Regions from separate parts of the Actimicrobium sp. CCI2.3 genome, predicted to be linked through region 2. Evidence: riboswitches for the same ligand, from Rfam matches in the RefSeq annotation. Region 2 holds a riboswitch; the other holds the start of a gene.
The links. Region 2 has a riboswitch for cyclic di-GMP ahead of QN370_RS11375 (PKD domain-containing protein). Riboswitches for the same ligand answer to the same signal wherever they lie in the genome.
Positions count from the first base shown of each region.

Region 1 (8,433 bases), on a different contig from region 2:
CTTGTCGGCTTCAACCGCCTTCAGTTCACGCTCGAGCGTGCCACGCTGCCGGCTTGCCGCGTCCGCACTGCGACGCGTTTGATCGAGTTTGTCGGCGCTCTCCTTGAGTTGCGTGTCGAGCTCGACCTTTCCTTGCACCAGCTGATTTTTTTCCTGCTCCACGCTGCGCAGCTTTTGTTGCAGGCGACGCATTTGCTCGGTCGCGCGCTTGCCATCTTCAGCGGCACCTGCCGGTGCCGCTCCGAGCAAACCGATCAGTATCAGTGTCAGCCCGCCCAGGCTGGTCGCTTTCAAAAACACGCCGGCACGCATCAGAATCTCGAGTTCAGGTCGATTTGGATGACATCGGTGGCGTACTTGGACTGCGGCACCGTCGCGGTCGTCATCGGCACGATCGGGTCGATCAGATTCGACGACAACCAACGGGCCGAGACCCAGGTGTTTTTAGCCAGACCGAAATTCATGCCGAGAATGACGCCCTTGCTGTTCGTGCCGCCAAGGCCGAAATCCGAATTCGTAAAGGCGTCCAGCACCGCATCACTGCCGAGGTAACGATAGCTAATCGATGCGTTCCAGGCACCGAACTTGTTGGTGACGACATTGCCCACCTGTGCCTTGAACAGATAGCCCAGCGACTTGCCGTCAGCAATGGCGATGCCGGTACGGGCCTTGATCTCGTCACGCTTGAACTTCAGGTTCTTGACCACATCGCCGGTCAGAATCACGTGCATCGGATCGAACTGCGCCACATCCAGGCTGGCGGTGAGATCAAGTTCGCGGAAGCCCGATGCGAGACCCCAGTTGGTAGCGGGATCGATGCTGGTCGGTGCATTGAGTCGAAAAAGCGTATTGCCACGCTGACGATAACCGGCGCCGTACTCGGAGCGGGTCACGTAATCCGTGCGGGTCAGATACGTCGCCTGTGTCTCGGCAATGCCTTCGATATTACGGAAGTCATACAGGCCAAGAGCGAGCTTGAAACGGTTTTCCTTCAGGCCAAATTGCCAGTCCACCCCGGTCTGCATCCCCAACAGGCTGCGGCTGGTCGACTGGTTCGGCACGCCTTGCGACAAAGGAAACCAGCCAGCAGTCAGAAAGGTGCCAACCGTATTGCTCAGTGGCGGCTTCACCGTCACCGACACGCCCTCGAAATTGAGGTCATCAGCCCACAGCAAGTCAGTACCCACAAACGGATTGCGGAAGCGACCGCCATTGAGCGTCACCCAGCTCAACGGCTTGACACGGATTGCTGCGCGGTCGAGCACGATGCTGGATTTATTGAAGAAATTATTCCCGCCCAGCGTCTGATTGGTCGAGGTCGGAGCACTGGTGCTGCCGGTTGACAGGGCCACGCTGGCAGTGATGATGTCGGTGAGATCCGCTTCCATGCCGATGCGCGCACGCAGACGCTCGCGGCTGCTGTCATTCTGGGTATTGCCGGTATGCAGATCCTTGCCCGGCCCGCCGAGCGCCAGAAATTCCGGCGAACGCGTCACTTGCGACGCACTGTCATACGACTTGACGGCCGTATTGTCAGCACTCAGACGAGTCGCTTCACCGCGCAAGCGCACATCGCCTTCGAAGCGGATGCGACTTTGCACTTCGCCGCTGGCATCGACTGCCATCACACGGCCGCCGCCGGTTTGCGCCAGCACTTCCGCCTTGATCTGCTCGCGCATCTGCGCCTTGAGCGACTCGGGCACGTACTGCACCCGCACCACTTTTTTGCCGTCAGCGCCCAGCTCCGGCGGCGGCAATTGCTCCAGCCTCGCGACAGCCTTGGCTTCGGCTTCGCGCATCATCGCGTCAACCTTGGCGCGCGGCAGCACACCATTTTTGACAAGGCTCTCCATCAAACCAAGCACGGTGGCGCGCAAGCGCTCCAGATCTTCGCGCTCATCAGCGTGGGCAGGCACGGCGACACCAAGAATCCCGGTGGCCAGCAAGACAAGGGCAGCACGCTTTTGGCCGTGAAATCGAAACTTGTTCATGAAAATTTTTCCGAATGAATGGGGACAGACGCGATTGCGACAGGCATCACGGTGCATTGGATTCGAGGCTGCAGCGACAACGGATCGACTATCACCACGCGACCGACCTCTGGTTATTGCTGCTTTCACTGCTTATCCAATACGGGTTATTTAGAAATCAACGATTGCATCACGCCGGTTTGACTACCCGACAAACCAATTTTTCATGACTGAAAACGCTTGCTCACAAACTTCAACGACCCGGCAACCATGGGCATATGGTGGCCGGGTGCGTACGCTGCCAGACCAGCAATCAGGTCAGGCAGCGCTTCCGGTTCCGGGCAATCTGACCCGGGAACGGAGTGCGATCAACGCGTCGGGACGGACTATTAACGCTGGTTGATCTTGGCGGTGTTCATGGCACCGAGCTGGATGATGGCAGCCGAGTTTGGGTTGTTGGTGCTGTCCTGCATGATGATTGCGGTATTGATACCGGTCTGATCGATCGCTGCAAAGTTACCGCCGCCGAACTGAGCGACTACCGCCACGCTGTCCGCACCGTCGATTGTCAGGCCAGCGATCAAGCCGCCAGCAGCTGCTGTGTCGGCGAATGTCGAACCAGCGCCTGCGAAATCGCTAAGGGTCGACAGATCGGTTGCTGCGAAGCTCGAACCAGCGATCATCGAGAGGGCCAGAACGAGTGCTTTGATTGATGTTTTCATGATGAGATTTTCTTTAAAGTGAGGGGATTAAATTGGCAGTAATCGCGCCCCCATGAATGCGATCACTAATACAAATTTTTAAGACGACATGAACGTTGCTGCTTGTTGCGGTGCCGGCGAGCGTGATGTGCATCACAGTCAATCCGGCATGCATCTCTCATGTTTCACTGCAGCCTTTGCGCTATCTGCTCACTGCTACAGTAGACCGAAGCTTAAGGTTCTTTTTTGACAATTTTGTGAAAGAGGCACTGTTTTTCCGTGATGGAAAAGATATTTTTTCCAGCTCTTGTACGACATGAAAAAAAAGAAAATAAAACATTAAATAACTTGCACAAGAGAAATCTTTTCACTACTATGAAGTTGCGTTAGAGAAACAAGTAGTCGGTCAAGCGCAAGGAAATTCGTGGGGCCACAAGGCTCCCCGGCTTTCTTACAAGGGCAAACCAATCGAAAGGTTGGGACGCAAAACTAGAGGACCCTCGCTGCGTGCAGGGTAGCCAGATACCGTGAGTTCCGGAAACCGGGGCTCGTACAAGAAAGGTAATGCCATGAAATTTTCCATCGCCACCCTGTTGTTCGCGATCGCTGCACACGCCCCGCTGATGGTTCAGGCAGCTGATATTGCTCCAGCCAGCCAGAGCAACTACAGTGCCCGTCAGGAAGCGCTGATTGACAGCTTCATCAAGCAAACCGATGCGCTAGGCAACGGCATCAGCAGCGCCAATATTGATGACCTGGCTTCCATCAACCAGGCCACCGACGGCAACTTTGCCGCCATCACCCAATTCGGTAATCACAACCACGCCGACATCGCCCAGTCGGGCGGTAGCGGCAACGTCGCGATGATTACCCAGGTCGGCAACAACATGACCGCCCTTATTGCCCAACGCGGCAGCAACAACATTGCGATGATCAACCAGCGTTAATGTGACGGTACTGACGCTGGCGACCGGGCATGGTCGCCAGTGGATTTTCTTCGATCAGGGAGCCGTGATGTCGGCGCTAGTCGTGCCTTTTTTCACGGACAGGCTGTAATTCTTGCTGTCCTTGCCGGCGAGCGTGTTGGTGTAGGTCACCACCTTGCCATCGGCGATCCTGCTGCTGGAAAAACTGCCCGTCTGAGTGAAGGTGACGATGTCGCCGTGCAGCAAACCATCGATGGTTCCACCACTGACCAGTGCCAGCTTGGTGCCGTCAAACACCTTGCTCAACGCTTCGGTCAGCCCACCGACCACCAATTGCAACTGCGAGATGTTGGCCTTGGTCGCAATCTGGTCTGCCAACACCTTGTAATTGCTTGCATCGATCCCAGCCAGCGAATTGACATAAATCACCGACTTTGCGTTACCCGCATTCTTGTCAGCGAACACTCCCGACTGCAGCAGTCCCACCGTATCGCCGGCAATCACACCGGTGAGCTTGCCGCCGCTAAGCGTGACAGCGGTGGTGGCGTCATAGACCTTGTTGGCGGCGACCGTCGATCCTGTTACCGACAGCAACTTGGGCGTGATGGTCCCAACCAATCCATTCGGCTCTACCACTACGTAATTTCCGGCAGACGCGCCGCCAAGGATATCGGTGGCGGTAACCGCAATACCGTTACCGGCATTTTTTGTGACGAACACGCCGGATTGCGTCAGCTTCAGCTGGTCACCGCCGATGACGCCATTAAGGGAGCCGTTGCCGAGCTTGGCCAGTGTGTTGCCGTCATAAACCTTTGACTCGACCACGGTACCGCTGACCGTCAAGGTTTTGGCGGTGATGCCAGCCTCGGCCTTGCCGCCAGCCGAGAGCAAGTTATAGTTACCCGCGTCGCTCCCGTTGAGACTGTTTTTGTACGTGACGATCTGCTTGGCACCGACATTTTTGCTGGCAAACGTGCCGGATTGCACCAGTGTGGCGACGTCGCCGGCAACCAGACCCGACAGGGCCCCGCTGAGGTTAGCGACATTGCTGCCGTCGTATATCTTGTTTGTTGCGACGGTATCAATCACGTTGAGGTCACGTGCGACGATATTGGCAGTTGTCACGCCGCCCGCTGACGACAAACTGTAATTGCCGCTGTCAATACCGTCCAGACTGTTCCTGAAAACCAGCGACTTCGCCTTGCCGACGTTCTTGTCGAGGAACAGGCCGGACTGGCTAAAATTCACCGTATCCCCCGCAATGACACCACTGACCCGACCACCACTGATACTGACCGCAGCGCTGCCGTCATAGATCTTGTTGCCATTGGCGACACCCAGCACACCAAGCTGCTTGGGCGTGATGTCTGCAGTCAGGGAAAACGACGGCACAGACAGCAAATAATTGCCGGAAGCACTCCCGCCCAGGCTGTTAAATGCCTGCACGGCAACGCCGCTGCCGACGTTTTTCGTGGCGAAATTGCCGGATTGGCCGAGTGTCACGATGTCACCGTCAACCACGTTGCCGAGCACGCCGCCGCTGACGCTGGCAACCGTACCGCCGTCATAGACTTTTGCTGCGGCAACGCTGCCAGTGACTGACAACTGACGCGCCGTGATATCGGCCGTCAATGCAGTCGGCTGGACCAGCGTGTAGTTGCCGGCCGAACTCCCCGAGATGGCATCAGTGGCCTGCACAACGATGCCGTTACCCACCGTCTTGCGGGCAAAATTGCCGGACTGGGTCAGCACCACGGTGTCGCCGGCAACGACGCCGCCGAGGCTGCCACCATTGAGCTGTGCCGTCGTGGTGCCGTCGTACACCTTATTCGCGGCGACCGTACCGGTAACGGTTAGCGCCGCCGGGTTGATGGTCAGGGTGCCGCCGACGAAGTCGATTGCATAGCCTTGCTGAGTCGAATACAACCCGCCCGGGGTGATCGTGTAGCTACCGACACGGGTGGCGGTAACGGCGCTGCCATCATAACTGGCCGTACCGAGCAAGCGACTATCCGGCGTCGACGACAACGTCACGCCACTGGTCGCGGCGACTTGCCCGTTGTAAGTCTTCGTGGCGCTGTTGGCGGTGACCGTCAGCGGGGTCATAAATGAGCGCAGCAACGGCGACGTGTGGCCGTCATAACCGATCCAGGCCGACTGGAAATTCCAGCCAGCGTTATGGTTGCCATTGTCGAGCGTGGCCGAACTGAAGTTGGCCGATGTCTGCATTTGTGCGCTGGTCAGGCCGGTTGCATCGCTCACCGTTGCCGCATCCGTCCCGATGCCGGTAAGCGTGCTGCTGCTGTTCCAGAAGCTGTTGCTGATACTGCCACCATTGGCACCGACGAGCCCGCCGACGTCATTATTGGCAGTCACGACACCGGAGGCGTACGCGGTGTCGATCGTGCCCGTGTTGTTGCCAACCAAGCCACCGACTTTGGTAGAACCACTGACTTTGCCGCTGGCATAGGCGGTCTTGATACTGCCGTCGACATTGGCACCCACCAGCCCGCCGACCTGATTCGATCCGGTGACGGTATCGCTGGCGTACACATTGGTGAGTGTGCCGCCATTGTTGTACCCCACCATGCCGCCGACATACAGGGCACCGGTGATGCTGCCACCGGCCAGTCCGACGTTGGCGATCTTGCCGTTGAACACATTACCGAACAAACCAACCCGGTTACTGGCTGGCGTAGTAATGGTCAGGCCGCTGATGGATTGACTGGCACCATCGAACACACCGGAAAACGGATTGGCGCTGCTGCCAACCGGCACAAACCCGCCCGCTCCCCAGACATCTTTCCCGCTGGCGGTGGACGAAGCGTCGATGCTGTTGCCCATCAGGTAGTTGGCACTTGGCACCATCGCCATCAATTGCAACTGGTGGGCATTGCCCACCGTCGTCGCGTACTCGGAGGCCAGCATCGGTGTGGTTGCGCCCACGGCACCGCCGGCGTTGTTCAGGTTGCCGTCTGCATTGACCAGCACCCAGCCTGGTGCGCCGGGCGTGGCGGTAAAGCCGAAACCGGCGAAGCTCGCGGCAGTGCGCATCTGTACCGTGGTCAGTCCGCTGACGGCGCTGAGGCGGCCGGTATTGGTGCCATTAGCAAGACTCTTGACGTCGCTATTCCAGTAACTGTTGCTGATCGCACCCTTGTTCGAGCCGGTCAGCCCGCCGCTGCTGGTGCCGCTGACGGCACCGCTGGCATAAGTATTGTTGACAGTGGAGTTGATGCTGTTAAAGCCGACTAGCCCACCGGCCACACTGTTACCGCTGACCGCCCCCTTGGCATAAGCGAAGGCGATGCTGCCGGCATTGTTCCCGGCCAGACCACCGACCCGCACGGTGCCGCTGGTAATGCCGCTCGCGTAGGCATTGCTGATCGCGCCGTAATTGACACCAACCAGGCCGCCCGTATCGCTGCTGCCGCTGACCGCGCCGGTTGCATGGACGTTGCCGAGACTGCCGTTGTTCTCGCCAACCAGGCCACCAACCTCGAAGCTGCCGCTGCCGCCGGCGACACCGCCGGCACTGCTCGCATTGCTGACCACGCCGCCGTTTGTGCCGACCAGTCCACCGACGTAGTACGTACCCGCGCCGACCACATTGGCACTGCTCGTCACATTGGCCAGCAGGCCATTGTTGACACCGGCGATGGCACCAACGCTCGTGCCATCACTGTTGCCCTTGATGCTGCCGCCGGTCAGGGCCAGGTTGCGCACCACGCCATCCACTGCGACCGTGCCGAACAATCCCAGATTGCTGAGACCGGCCGGTGCATTGATGGTCAGCCCCGTGATGCTGTGACCTAGTCCGTCCAGCACGCCGGCAAAACCGGGATCGACCGACGCCAGTGGGGTAAAACCGGCACGGCCGTTCCATGCTGCGGTGCTGGTAGCGTCGATATTGCTGCCCAGCGCGTAGTGCCCGGTCAGATTGCCATTGATACCCTGCAAGCTCGCCGCGGTGGCGTCGCCGGCCACGCCCAAGCTATTGATGACACTGTACGGCGTGCCGCCAATGACCAGCGCCGTGGTCGAACTGGCCGCGACATTGGGCAGGTTGATCGCCGCACCGCTGCCGAGATTGAACACGCCGGTGCCGCTAGCGGCCTCGGCACCGTTGGTGGTATTCGGGTTGATCGCCAATCCCGCACCCGCACCATTGGCGGTGATGACGGCATTGACATTGACGTTGTTGGAAGCAGTCAGGGTCAGGACGGTATTGGCATTCCAGGTCACGCTATCGTTGACGTTGATATTTCCTGCGCCAGCGACCGCGCCGCCACTGCTCTGTAGCGTGACACCGGTGCTGCCAAGCTGGCTCGACAGCGTCGCACCGGTGATGTCGCCACCACTGGCAGCGACGGCAAAGTCATGGGGATCGATCAGCCAGTTGCCGGTTTTCCCGCTCGCCGCGACGGTGGTGACGCGGGCATCGCTGGCGACCCGCACGGTCGCCGCCGAGGTCTCGACGAAGCCGCCGTCACCACCCTGCGGTGCCGACGCATCAAGGGTGCCACCGACTTGCACGCGACCGTTTTCCATGTCTCCCAACAAACGGATGACGCCGGCATGATTTTCCAGCGTGCGTGCACGGATCACGCCGCTGTTGTTGACCACGGCCGACACAAGCTGATCAGCCGCCCGGGCCGTCAGCATGACGCTGCCGCCATCGGCCTGGATCAATTGCCGGTTCTCGGCCAGTGCCTGCAGCGCACCCTGGTCGACCTGCACGCTGATGAGCTTGTCGCCTGCAAAGTCGAGCGTGGTCTGGTTGCCGGCGGCCAGTGCTACCGTGCCCAGATTGGCTTGCAAGGTACCCTGGTTGCT
Region 1 covers NZ_JASJWR010000001.1:160,050-168,482, reverse strand. The annotation lists gene QN370_RS00690 (hypothetical protein) at 1-294, opposite strand, end outside; gene QN370_RS00685 (putative porin) at 312-1,991, opposite strand; gene QN370_RS00680 (hypothetical protein) at 2,360-2,692, opposite strand; cyclic di-GMP riboswitch class I at 3,120-3,201, shown strand; gene QN370_RS00675 (hypothetical protein) at 3,241-3,618, shown strand; gene QN370_RS00670 (YDG domain-containing protein) at 3,673-8,433, opposite strand, start outside.
Region 1: linked by a shared signal. The riboswitch ahead of QN370_RS00675 (hypothetical protein) and the one ahead of QN370_RS11375 (PKD domain-containing protein) in region 2 are both predicted to bind cyclic di-GMP.

Region 2 (8,433 bases):
ATCAGGTGGTGCTCAAGCCGGCACCGGAAAACATCCTTGACCTGTACCTCGGCTCGCTCGAGGCACTCGGGCTGGACCTCAAGCAAAATGACGTGCGCTTCGTCGAAGACGACTGGGAAAACCCGACACTCGGTGCCTGGGGTCTGGGCTGGGAAGTCTGGCTCAATGGCATGGAAGTGACACAGTTCACGTACTTCCAGCAAGTCGGCGGCCTCGACTGCAAGCCGGTACTGGGCGAAATCACCTACGGTATCGAGCGACTGGCGATGTATCTGCAAGGCGTTGAAAATGTCTATGACCTGGTCTGGACCGAAGCCACCACCAACGGCGTGACGCGCAAGCTGACCTATGGCGATGTCTTCCATCAAAACGAGGTCGAGCAATCCACCTACAATTTTGAATATGCCAATACCGATTTCCTGTTTGCGCAATTCACCAGTTTTGAAGCCGAAGCCAAGCGCCTGATGGAGGTTCCGCTGACCTTGCCGGCCTACGAAATGATCCTCAAGGCAGCCCACAGTTTTAACATGCTCGATGCGCGCGGTGCGATTTCAGTGACCGAGCGGGCGGCTTATATCGGCCGTATCCGCACGCTGTCACGCGCGGTCGCGCATGCCTATCTGGCCTCGCGCGAGCAGCTTGGTTTTCCGATGTGCGACGTTGTCACTGGTACGCCGCTACCAGTCTGAATACTGCCTGAATGCAGCCTGGAATGTGTCCGAACGTTCGCCCCTCTAATTTCGGTCGCCACGTGCTGGCGGCCTGCTTCTGAAATGACTGCCCAATCATGAATCAAACGCTGCTGGTCGAACTGCTTACCGAAGAACTGCCGCCAAAAGCGCTCGCCAAACTCGGCGATGCCTTTGCCAACGGCGTCGTCGCCGGTCTCACTGCGCGCGACTTCCTCGATGCCGGCGCGATCGCCACCACCTTTGCATCACCACGCCGACTCGCCGTCACGATCACGCAAGTGCGTGCGCTCTCGCCCACCAAAACGATGCGCGACAAGGTGTTGCCAGTGTCCGTCGCACTCGACGCCGACGGCAATCCGACTGCGCCGCTGCTGAAAAAACTGGCAGCGATGGCCCTCGCGATTCCGGGCGCAACGCCGACGCTGGCTGATCTCGAACGCGCCGCTGACGGCAAGGCCGAGAGTTTTTTCTACAACTACAGCGCAGCCGGTGCGTCCTTGCACGGCGTGCTTCAAAACGTCCTTGAAGACGCCATTACCAAGTTGCCGATCCCGAAGCTGATGAGCTACCAGCGTCCTGACGGCAGCACGGTCCAGTTCGTACGTCCGGTCCACAAGCTCATTGCGCTGTTCGGTAATGAAGTGGTGCCCGTGTCGCTGCTGGGCCTGAAGGCTGGACAAATCACTCTGGGGCATCGCTTCCTGTCCGAAGGCGAACTGCGCATCAGCGATGCCGACAGTTATGCCAGCACGCTTCAATTGCAAGGCAAAGTCATCGCCAGTCCGAGTGCGCGCAAGGAACATATCCGCGCCGCCTTGCTCGCTGCTGCCGGTGCCGATCAGGTACTGATGCCGGAAGCGCTGCTTGATGAAGTGTCGGCACTGGTCGAATGGCCGGTGGTCTATGCCTGTCATTTTGAAGAAGAGTTTCTGGCCGTACCGCAGGAATGCCTGATCCTGACGATGCAGACTAACCAGAAATATTTTGCGCTAACCGATGACCACGGCAAGCTGCGCTCGCGTTTTCTGATCGTCTCCAATATCGCTACCGACGATCCGCAACACATCATCGGCGGCAACGAGCGCGTGGTCCGTCCACGTCTGTCGGATGCCAAGTTTTTCTTCGAGCAGGACAAGAAAAAAACCCTGGCCGACCGCTTGCCCGGACTGGCCAGCATCGTTTATCACAACAAGCTCGGCACGCAGGCGCAGCGCACCGCGCGCGTGACTGCGCTGGCCGGCCAGCTCGCGCTGGCCAGCGGCACCGACGTGGCGCTGGCCGAACGCGCCGCACTGCTGGCCAAGACCGACCTGATCACCGATATGGTCGGCGAGTTCCCCGAACTGCAAGGCATCATGGGCACGTATTACGCGCACCATGACGGCGAACCGGCCGAAGTAGCACAAGCGATTTCCGAACACTACCAGCCGCGCTTTGCCGGCGACGCGCTGCCAGCCAGCACCACCGGCACCGCCGTGGCGCTGGCCGACAAGCTCGAAACCCTGATCGGCATCTGGGGCATTGGCCTGCAGCCAACCGGCGACAAGGACCCGTTCGCCTTGCGCCGCCATGCGCTGGGTGTCTTGCGCATGCTGATCGAAAAGCGTCTGCCGCTGTCGCTTTCGACGGTACTGGGCGACACCATCGCCCTGTTCGCAGACAACCCTGCATTCACGGCACCCGGCCCGGAATTGCTGGCTTTCCTGGTTGACCGCCTGCGCGGTCTGCTGCGCGAACGCGGCTTCACGCCCAACGAAATCGAGGCCGTGCTCGCGCAGCAACCGGACGTCCTCGACAACATCATCGACCGCCTCGATGCCGTCCACGCCTTTGCCGCGCTGCCCGAAGCCGAGTCGCTGGCTGCGGCCAACAAGCGCATTACCAACATCCTGAAAAAGACCGACGGCACGCCCGGTCCGGTGCACACCGGCCTGCTGCGTGAAGCCGCCGAGGAAGCGCTGTACGGTGCGATGATGCGGTTGCAACCGCAGGTCGATGCAGCGTTCGCCAAAGGCGATTTCAGCGGCACCTTGCTGTCACTGGCGCAGTTGAGCCAAAGCGTGGATGCCTTCTTCAAGGACGTGATGGTGATGGCCGAAGACGAACAGCTCCGGGCGAACCGGATCGCCCTGCTGTCACAGCTGCACGCGATGATGAACCGGGTAGCCGACATTTCAAAGCTGGCCACATGAGCGATCGCACGCCACCGGTCAAACTGATCATCCTCGACCGCGATGGGGTGATCAACCAGGATTCGGACGCCTTCATCAAATCAGCCGCCGAGTGGAGTCCACTTCCGGGTTCGATGGAAGCCATCGCGCGCCTCAATCAGGCCGATTACCGTGTCGTGGTTGCCACCAACCAGTCCGGACTGGCACGCGGGTTGTTCACCATGCCAACACTCAACGCCATCAATCAAAAAATGCACGCCGCAGCACAACTCGTCGGTGCCGAAATCGATGCCGTCTTCTTTTGCCCGCATGCCGCCGACGACAATTGCGACTGCCGCAAACCCAAACCGGGCCTGCTCCATGAAATTGCACAGCGATATGGCGTCAATCTGAAGGGCGTACCGACGATCGGCGATTCATTGCGGGATCTGCAGGCCGGTTTCGTGGTTGGCTGCGTGCCCTATCTGGTGCGCACTGGCAAGGGCTTGAACACCGAAGCCAAGGGCGGTTTGCCGCCTGGCACCCTCGTCTTTGACAATCTGTCCGCAGCGGTCGACCACTTGCTGATGCCGGCCTGACCCACCCTTTATTTTTTCCGGAGTTCTGATGTCGCGTTTCATTTTGCTGTTGCGGTCCCTGGTGTTTCTTGTCGTGCAGGTTGTCGTCACGGTTCCGTGGGCCTGCATCTGTTTTATCTGCTTGCCGCTGCCGTACCGTGCGCGCTACTTCATTACGTCGCGCTGGAATGTGTTCGTGGTCTGGCTGGCCAAGGTCGTCTGCGGCATCCGCTACGAAGTCCGTGGCCGCGCCAACTTGCCGGAGTCGCCGGTGATCCTGCTTTGCAAACACCAGTCGGCCTGGGAAACCATTTTCCTGCTGGCTGACATGCCCCGTCCGTTGATCTTCGTGCTCAAGAAAGAACTGCTGTACGTGCCGTTCTTCGGCTGGGCGCTGGCGCTGCTGCGCATGATCCCGATCGACCGCAGCAACGGCCGCGATGCCTTTGCGCAAGTCGTGGTGCAGGGCCGGCAACGCCTGGCCGACGGACAATGGGTCATCATGTTCCCCGAAGGTACCCGTACCGAAGTCGGTAGCCAGGGCAAATACAAGGGTGGCGGTTCGCGCCTGGCGATCGAAACCGGCACCGTAGTCGTACCGATTGCCGTCAACTCGGGCCAGTGCTGGCCAAAAAATTCCTTCATCAAGAAACCTGGCCTGATCACGGTCTCGATCGGGGCACCGATCTCCCCCGAGGGCAAGACCCCGGCTGAACTGATGCAGGCCGTTGAAAACTGGATCGAGTCCGAAATGCGCGTGATTTCGCCAACGATCTATGCCACGCCTTTTATCAAAAAATAAGCTATTCCACTGAGCGAACCCTCTGACAGTGCGCCTCCAACCCACGCCAGCGGCCCTGCCTGAGCCGCAACTGAACCTGTTCGCGGCAGAGCTGACGCCCATCGCCGACACCGCGACGGCAGTACCGAAGCGTCGCCTGCATGTCGGCAACCACATCCTCGAATTCAGCCTCAAGCGCTCGAATCGCCGCAGCATCGGCTTCATCATTGATGACGACGGTTTGCGCGTGACGGCTCCGCGCTGGGTGAGCGTTGGCGAAATCGACAGTGCGATACGCGAGAAGCAACACTGGATATTGACCAAGCTGGCCGAACGGCGCGAGCGCGCTGCACGCACGCGGCCAGCAGCGATGCAATGGATCGATGGCGCGACGCTGTCCTATCTTGGCAGCCCGCTGACACTGCGACTGCGCGCACTGCAAGACAAGGTGATTCACGTCGACACCAGCACCACCGAGCTGATCCTCTGCCTTCCCGCCGACAGCACCGAACAGCAACGCAAAGATCGCGTTCAAGCCTGGCTGCAAGTCGAAGCGCGCCGGGTATTCGGCGAGCGCCTGCCACTGTATGCAGCGCGGCTCGGTGTCAGCTATCGCTCCTACACGTTGTCCTCGGCAACCCGGCAATGGGGCTCGTGCACGGCCGACGGACGTATCCGGTTAAACTGGCGGCTGATCCATTTTTCGCTGCCGCTGATTGACTACGTGGTCGCGCATGAGCTGTCACACTTGCGCGAGATGAACCACGGACCGCAGTTCTGGGCCACCGTGCAATCGATCTTCCCCGAGTTTGAAGCGGCGCGCAAAATGCTGCGTCAGCAGGCACCGGCGACCTTGCCTCCCTGCTGATTTCTTTGTTGCCCGCATCATCGATGCAGGCAACTCCTCAGTCCCACCCTTTTCCCGGAGAGTTACATGCGATTACTACACACCATGCTGCGCGTTGGAAACCTGCAGCGTTCGATCGATTTTTACACCACCGTGCTGGGCATGACACTGCAACGCACCAGCGACAACCCGTCGCAAAAATATACGCTGGCTTTTGTCGGCTACGGCACCAACCCGGACCACGCCGAACTGGAACTGACCTGGAACTACGACACCGATAGCTACGAGATGGGCAATGCCTACGGCCATATCGCGATCGGCATCCCGGATGTGGCGCAGGCTTGCATCAGCATCCGCGCAGCCGGAGGCAAAGTGGTCCGCGATGCGGGACCGGTCAAGGGCGGTACGACGATCATCGCTTTCGTTGAAGATCCGGACGGCTACAAAATCGAACTGATTCAACGCGCAGAGTAATCGCTCAGGCCGACTGCCATCGGCAAGCGAGACCGGCAGTCGACCGCCATAAAGAACTTATCCACAACAGAAACAAATTCACCAAATTCCTCTTGACTTGCTTCCGAGCAAGATAGACTATTACTGCAGGGCAAACTTGTTGAAAAGCAAGGACGCAAAGCCTCCGGCCTACGGTCTTCACGGATCACGGTAGCGGGGTTGCCAGCAAGACTATTCCAGCAGGAGCTGGCTGTCTTGTTGACCGCGTAAGCCCTTTGTTCAACTCATCGATATAACAAAGGGGTACTACCATGACATCACCGATAACTAGTAAAAAACCAGCTTACACAGCCATCGTTGCCACCATCGCCATCGCATTCGGCGGACTTGGCATCTACGCCGCAACACGTTTCAACGACACCACGCAAGAACAAAACGCCGCGCCTGTTGCACTGGCACCGGCCCAAAGCACCGTCACCTCTGCATCCAGCCCATGGGCAGCCAATCCGATGTTGATGGCCCATGCCGAGCTGGTGACAGCCAGCAATAGCCAATCCAGCATCACCAATGATTCGCCCGGCATGATGACTGTTGCCATGAAAGAGGTCACGCCCGAAGTTCCGGCTGAGTCCGGCCTGACACCAGCGATGATGGCGCGCATGGAACTGTCCGGTAATTTTGTGCCGGTCAGCGCTGAGGGTTCTACCGAGAATGCGCCCTTTGGCCGCATCCAGCTCGATGCCATGTCGTCGGGTCAAAATGCGATCACGCAACTCGGGGGCAGCCTTGACGCCGTCGCCAAATGGTACGGCATGAGCAGCGCCGCATTCCGTCAACTGCTGTTGTCCGACAAGAGCGTGCACGTCGATACCAAAGGTCGCGTCCTCCACATCGATGAAGAAACTGTCATCCCTGGCGCTGCCAATGGCACCACGATGGCAACCGCTGCCGTGACTGCATCGGTCGCGACTGCCGGTGGTGCCAGCCCGTTCCCGTTTGACCAGACTTTCAAGCTGCATACCAAACCAGATTCGACCCGCGTGCTCTACCTGAACTTTACCGGCCAGGGCAGCAATCCCGCCTTTGATCTCGACAAGGCACCAGCGACCTTCAGCGACGCCGAACGTCTGGTGATCCAGAAAGTGTTGTTACGGGTAGCAGAAGCCTATGCCGCATTTGATGTCGATATCACGACAGAAGCGCCAGCCGTCCCCGCCGGCAAGATCGGTGCAACCATCCTGATCACGCCGCAAAGCAGTTCGGCAGGTGGCTACGCCTATTTGAACTCGTTCAGCAAGTTCGCTGCCGGTGCAGCGCCGGCATTCTGCTTTCCGAACAATCTGGCCAATGCCGAAAAGTACATTTCCGATTGCGTCTCGCATGAACTCGGCCACACACTGGGGCTGAATCACCAGGGTCAGCTACCATCGTCAGCCTACTACGCTGGACAGGGCACCGGCGAGACAGGTTGGGCACCCATCATGGGAGTCGGCTACTACAAGAATCTGCCGCAATGGTCGAAGGGCGAGTACGCCAATGCCAACAACAAGGAAGATGCTTACGCCGTCATGCTCGCACGCGGCCTGAGCCCACGCGCCGATGACCATGGCGATACGATTCCATTCGCTGATGCACTCGTTGCCAGCAACGCCAATGGACTCAGCAACCTGAGCGGTCTGGGTCGCATTGAAAAGCCTGACGATGTCGACATGTTCAGTTTTGTTGCCGGTGCCGGTCCGGTGAATCTGAAAGTCGGTGGTGCCATCTTGGGCAGCACGCTCGACATCTCGCTGAAACTGCTTGATGTCAACGGCAAGGTCCTGGCGACCAGTAGCCCGACGGCTACCACGCTGTCCAAAACGATCAGTGCATCGATACCGACAGGCGGCGTCTATTACCTGAGCGTCAGCGGTGCAGGACGCGGCGACGCGAAGACCACCGGCTATACCAACTACGGCAATCTTGGCGAGTACAACATCAGCGGCACTAGCGCCTTGTCCACCTTGCCGGCCCTCGCTCCAGCGATCCGTACCTCGGCCGTCTCGGGTAAGGCTCCCTTGGCCATCAAGTTCGACGCCATCACCGTCGTGACCTCAGCCACCGGCGACTTCACATCGCACCAATGGAATTTTGGTGATGCCACCCCGGTGGTTGCCGGCACCAGTTCCTCGCACACCTTCACCAAGGCAGGTACTTATGATGTCGTCTTGAAAAGTGTCAACAAGGCTGGCGTAACGTTCGTCAAGGGCGTGAAGATCACCATCTCCTGATTCATTTCAGCAGGAACAACAAAGCCGGCAAGGGCTTCCGAAAGGAAGCGCTTGCCGGTTTTTTTTGCGACGGCGAATTACTCGCCGACCGGCAACCGGTTGGCCAATCCGACGTACTGCTCCAGCGATATCGTCTCGGGCCGCAAGGTCGGATCGACGCCGGCATCGATCAGCTGATTTTCAGTGAACATGCCGGCCAGGCAATTGCGCAGTACCTTGCGGCGCATCGAAAACGCCTTGAGCACCACGGCCTCCAGCGATTGCTGATTGCATGGCAGCGGTGTTTCGAGAGGAATCATGCGCACGATGGCCGACTCGACGCGTGGCGGCGGATCAAAGGCCGTCGGCGGCACGATGAAACGCAGCGACATCGCGTAGCGCCATTGCAGCATCACCGACAGCCGACCATAGCTCTTGCCACCGGGTGGCGCGACCATGCGTTCAACCACTTCCTTTTGCAGCATGAAATGCTGATCCTGCACCAGCGCGGTAAAACTGGCGAGGTGGAACAGCAGCGGACTGGAAATGTTGTAAGGCAGGTTGCCCACCACACGCAGCTTCTGTCCGGCCGGCACCGGCAAGGTGCCGAAGTCGAACTGCAATGCGTCGCCGGAATGGATCAGCAATTTTTTCGGATCGAAGGTTTTTTGCAGGCGCACGAC
Region 2 covers NZ_JASJWR010000018.1:17,090-25,522, reverse strand. The annotation lists gene glyQ (glycine--tRNA ligase subunit alpha) at 1-689, shown strand, start outside; gene glyS (glycine--tRNA ligase subunit beta) at 788-2,884, shown strand; gene gmhB (D-glycero-beta-D-manno-heptose 1,7-bisphosphate 7-phosphatase) at 2,881-3,441, shown strand; gene QN370_RS11390 (lysophospholipid acyltransferase family protein) at 3,470-4,222, shown strand; gene QN370_RS11385 (M48 family metallopeptidase) at 4,245-5,069, shown strand; gene gloA (lactoylglutathione lyase) at 5,136-5,522, shown strand; cyclic di-GMP riboswitch class I at 5,642-5,728, shown strand; gene QN370_RS11375 (PKD domain-containing protein) at 5,813-7,771, shown strand; gene rsmA (16S rRNA (adenine(1518)-N(6)/adenine(1519)-N(6))-dimethyltransferase RsmA) at 7,849-8,433, opposite strand, start outside.